DNA from 2 places in the Delftia sp. JD2 genome. Region 1 is predicted to be linked to the other one. Evidence: predicted binding sites of a transcription regulator. Region 1 holds the regulator's gene; the other holds the start of a gene.
What was found. Region 1 encodes NrdR, which represses ribonucleotide reductase genes. Its sites were predicted from a motif close to CACNANATNTNGTG; they were not measured.
Positions count from the first base shown of each region.

Region 2: ACM14_RS10695 (ribonucleoside-diphosphate reductase subunit alpha) is a predicted target of NrdR. The motif match lies at 1,323-1,336, and genes of this name have one in related genera.

Region 1 covers NZ_LFJT01000014.1:24,715-27,107, forward strand. The annotation lists gene aroC (chorismate synthase) at 1-741, shown strand, start outside; gene nrdR (transcriptional regulator NrdR) at 808-1,263, opposite strand; gene glyA (serine hydroxymethyltransferase) at 1,286-2,393, opposite strand, start outside.
Region 2 covers NZ_LFJT01000015.1:76,598-78,990, forward strand. The annotation lists gene ACM14_RS10695 (ribonucleoside-diphosphate reductase subunit alpha) at 1-1,197, opposite strand, end outside; gene ampD (1,6-anhydro-N-acetylmuramyl-L-alanine amidase AmpD) at 1,727-2,362, opposite strand; gene ACM14_RS10705 (sigma-54 dependent transcriptional regulator) at 2,349-2,393, opposite strand, start outside.

The DNA of each region.
Region 1 (2,393 bases):
CCACGCGGCGGCGGCCGTTCCTCGGCACGGCTGACGGCCCCCACGGTGGCCGCTGGTGCCGTGGCCAGGAAGTGGCTCAAGGAAATGTTCGGCACCGAGTTCCGCGCCTGCATGACCCAGGTGGGCGAGTTGTCCCTGCCCTTCGAGAGCTGGGAGCATGTGCGCAACAACCCCTTCTTTGCGCCGGTGGCCGATGTGTCCCAATACGAGGAATACATGGATGCGCTGCGCAAGTCGGGCGACTCCTGCGGCGCGGCGCTGCGCGTGCAGGCCAGCGGCATGCCGGTGGGCCTGGGCCAGCCGCTGTATGACCGCCTGGATGCCGACGTCGCCTACGCCATGATGGGCCTGAACGCGGTCAAGGCCGTGGAGATCGGTGCCGGTTTCGACAGCGTGGTCCAGCGCGGCACCACGCACGGTGACTCGCTGAGTCCCGAAGGCTTTCGCAGCAACAACGCCGGTGGCATCGTCGGTGGCATCAGCACGGGTCAGGATCTGGAAGTGCGCATAGGCATCAAGCCCACCAGTTCCATCATCACGCCGCGCGAATCCATCGACGTGCAGGGCCAGAGCACCGAGGTCATCACCAAGGGTCGCCACGACCCCTGCGTCGGCATCCGCGCAGCGCCCATCGCCGAGGCGCTGCTGGCCTTGGTGGTGATGGACCATGCGCTGCGCCACCGCGCACAGTGCGGTGACGTGGATTCGGGCCTGGCTCCCATCCCTGCCGCCGCACCCTGAAAGCACTGCCAGGCCACCAAAGAAAAAGCCGCCCAAGGGCGGCTTTCTTGCGTCCTGCCGGCCTGATCAGCCGGGATTGCGCACCTCATCCATGACGTTCTTGAAATCGTCCACATCCTCGAAGCTGCGGTAGACGCTGGCGTAGCGGATGTAGCCGACCTTGTCGAGCAGCTTGAGCTCGCGCATCACCATCTCGCCCAGGCGGCTGGAGAGCACTTCGCGCTCGCCCAGGTTGCGCAGCCGCTCCTCGATGCGCTCGATGGCGGCATCGATCTGCTCTGTGCTCACGGGGCGCTTGCGCAGCGCGATCTTGAACGAGCCCAGCAGCTTGGCGCGCTCGTACTCGATGCGCCGCCCGTCCTTCTTGACGATGGCGGGAAAGCTGACCTCGGGCCGCTCGTAGGTGGTGAAGCGCTTGTCGCAGCCGCCGCACTGGCGGCGGCGGCGGATGAAGCCCCCATCCTCGGCCTCGCGGGTCTCCACGACCTGGGTGTCCGGATGGCTGCAGAACGGGCACTTCATGGCAGGCCTCTATGCGTGCAACTCAGGCGCCGTAGACCGGGAAGCGGGCCGTCAACTCGGCCACCTGGGCGCGCACGCGGGCCAGGTTGGCTTCGTCGGCGGGGTTCTCCAGCACGTCGGCCAGCAGGTTGGCTGTCAGGCGGGCTTCCTCTTCCTTGAAGCCGCGCGTGGTCATGGCGGGCGTGCCCACGCGGATGCCGCTGGTCACCATCGGCTTTTCGGGATCGTTGGGGATGGAGTTCTTGTTGATCGTCATGTGGGCGGCACCCAGCGCGGCTTCGGCCGCCTTGCCGGTGATGCCCTTGGCGCGCAGGTCCACCAGCATGACGTGGCTTTCCGTGCGGCCGGAGACGATGCGCAGACCGCGTGCCGTCAGCGTTTCCGCGACAACCTTGGCGTTCTTCACGACCTGTTCCTGGTAGGTCTTGAACTCGGGCGACAGCGCTTCCTTGAAGGCCACGGCCTTGCCGGCAATGACGTGCATCAGCGGGCCGCCTTGCAGGCCGGGGAAGATGGCGCTGTTGATGGCCTTCTCGTGCTCGGCCTTCATCAGGATCACGCCGCCGCGCGGGCCGCGCAGGCTCTTGTGCGTGGTGGTGGTGACCACGTCGGCGTGGGGCACGGGGTTGGGGTACACGCCTGCGGCGATCAGACCGGCATAGTGGGCCATGTCCACCCAGAAGATGGCGCCGACTTCCCGGGCGATCTTGGCGAAGCGCTCGAAGTCGATGGCCAGGGCGTAGGCCGATGCGCCGGCCACGATGATGCGGGGCTTGTGCTCGCGCGCCAGCGCTTCCATCTTGTCGTAGTCGATGGCTTCTTCGGCATTCAGGCCGTAGGAGACCACGTTGAACCACTTGCCCGACATGTTCAGCGGCATGCCGTGCGTCAGGTGACCGCCTTCGGCCAGGCTCATGCCCATGATGGTGTCGCCGGGCTTGGCAAAGGCCATCAGCACGGCCTGGTTGGCCTGGGAGCCGGAGTTGGGCTGCACGTTGGCGGCTTCGGCGCCGAACAGCTTCTTGACGCGGTCGATGGCGAGCTGCTCGACCACATCGACGTTCTCGCAGCCGCCGTAGTAGCGCTTGCCCGGATAGCCTTCGGCGTACTTGTTGGTGAGCTGGGAGCCC
Region 2 (2,393 bases), on a different contig from region 1:
GCCGGCGAACTTGGACAGCAGGGCGTTTTCCTTGATGGACTCATAGATGCCGTCCAGATCGTCGGGCACCGTGGTCAGGTAGCAGGAAGACAGCTGCGAGCGCAGCGTACCGCTGTTGAACAGCGTGGGCGTGCTGCTCATGAAGTCGAAGGACGACAGCAGCTCGTAGAACTCGATGGCGCGTGCATTGCGGTCCTCTTCCTGCAGCGCCAGGCCCATGGCCACGCGCATGAAGAAGGACTGGGGCAGCTCGATGCGCGTCTTGCGCACGTGCAGGAAGTAGCGGTCGTACAGGGTCTGCAGGCCCAGGTAGTCGAACTGCTCGTCGCGCTCGGCCTTGATGGCGGCAGCCAGGCGGGGCAGGTCGTAGTTCAGCAGCTCGGGGTTGAGCAGTTCGTTGTCCACGCCCTTGCGGATGAAGCCGGGGAAGTACTCTGCGTAGGCCGCCTGGATGTCGGCCGGGTGCACGTCACGGCCCATGACCTCGCGCACGATCGTGTGCAGCAGCAGGCGGGCGGTGACGTAGGTGTAGTCGGGGTCTTTCTCGATCAGCGTGCGGGCGGCCAGGATGGAGGCCTTGAAGACTTCTTCGATCGGCACGCCGTCGTACAGGTTGCGCAGCGTCTCGGCGACGATGGGGGCGGCCTGGATATCGGCGTTGAGGTTGCGGCAGGACGCCTCGATCAGCGCCAGCAGGCGAGCCTGGTCCAGCGGCACGCGCTGGCCGTTGTCGGTCACATGCAGCACGGGCGCCGGTGCGGCGGCGGCAACCGCTGCGGCCTCGGCGGCCTTCTTTTGCTCGGCACGTTCCTGGTTGCGGCGGTCGCGGTACAGCACGTAGGCGCGTGCCACGTCGTGGTGGCCGCCGCGCATCAGGCCCAGTTCGACCTGGTCCTGCACATCTTCAATATGGAAGGTGCCGCCGCCCGGACGCGAGCGCAGCAGTGCGCGAACCACGGCCTGGGTCAGCTCGTCCACGGTCTCGCGCACGCTGGCGGAGGCCGCGCCCTGGGCGCCGCGCACGGCCAGGAAGGCCTTGGTCAGCGCGACGGCGATCTTTTGCGGCGTGAAGGGCACCACATCGCCGCTGCGGCGGATGATCTGGTAGCCGTCCTGCACGGACAGGTGATGGGCGGAGGAAGGATTGGCAGCATCACCGTGCGCAGCGGGAGCCAAAGAATTCAGTGCTTCTTGCATGAGTTTCCTCAACGGGTGTTTGTGGATAGAACGGACGCGGACCTGCACTTGGGGCAGGCTTGCTGGGAGATGGAATCGGGGTCGGATGTACACACCGTTTTCACAGGGTGTGCACAGCTTGTGAACACTAGATATGGTGTCCAGCGTGCTTCTGGGCACTACCTGTAGTGTATCGCCGTCTCATGTACACGGGGTACTCACAGCCGGAAAACCGCTGTTTGCGCTGCGCCAAACGGGTGCGCAACCTACAAGCCAATAGCAGCAAAGGCCCGCTGCGCCGTGGCTTGCGGGCGATGGTCCGCCGCAAGCCGCTGCAGCCTTGGCCCTGCGCCGGTCGGACCGCTGAAAGCCCCATGGACAGTGGGGCTGCGACACATGCGTGAATTTGTAAAAAATGATCAGGCAGCCGCTGCGTGCGCCGGGCGCGCCACATCGGTTGCTTTCTGGATTGACACAGCCTTTGTCCTCTGCCTGTGGACAAGCGGGATTTTTCGCAAGACCTGGCGGTGCCTGCGATGAGGGTGTGCGCTTACGTGGAGGGCTGGCCCGCGCCCGGCGGCAGCTGCCAGTTCGCCGTGGCGGGGTGATGGGCCAGCAGCCCGCGCAGCCGGTGCCAGTCGAAGCCTGCGCCCGGATCGCATTTGCGGCCCGGCGCGATGTGCTCATGGCCTGCGAGATGGGCGACGGGGTAGCGGGCCGCGATGGCGTTGCACAGGGCATCGAGCGCCGCGTACTGGGCCGGCTCGAACCGCAGGCCCTCCAGGCCTTCGAGCTCTATGCCGATGGAGTCGTCGTTGCAGCGGTCGCGGCCCCGCCAGCAGGAAGCGCCTGCATGCCAGGCGCGCGCATCGCAGTCCACAAACTGCCAGACCTCGCCCTGGCGCGTGATGAAGAAATGCGCCGACACCTCCAGGCCGCGTATCCCCTGGTAGTAAGGATGGGCGTCCCAGTCGAGCTGGTTGGTGAACAGTTGCTGGACCGCACCCGTGCCGTACTCGCCGGGGGGCAGACTGATGGAGTGCACGACGACCAGATCGACCAGCGCCTGGGCCGGGCGCTCGCCAAAGTTGGGCGAGGGCAGGTGGCGGGCCTGCTGCAGCCAGCCGCCTTGCCAGGTCCAGGCCGGGGCCTGGGTGGCTTGCGCCTGTGGATCAGGACTCGCCATGGCCGCCTCCGTCCGTCTCCGCGCTGGCATC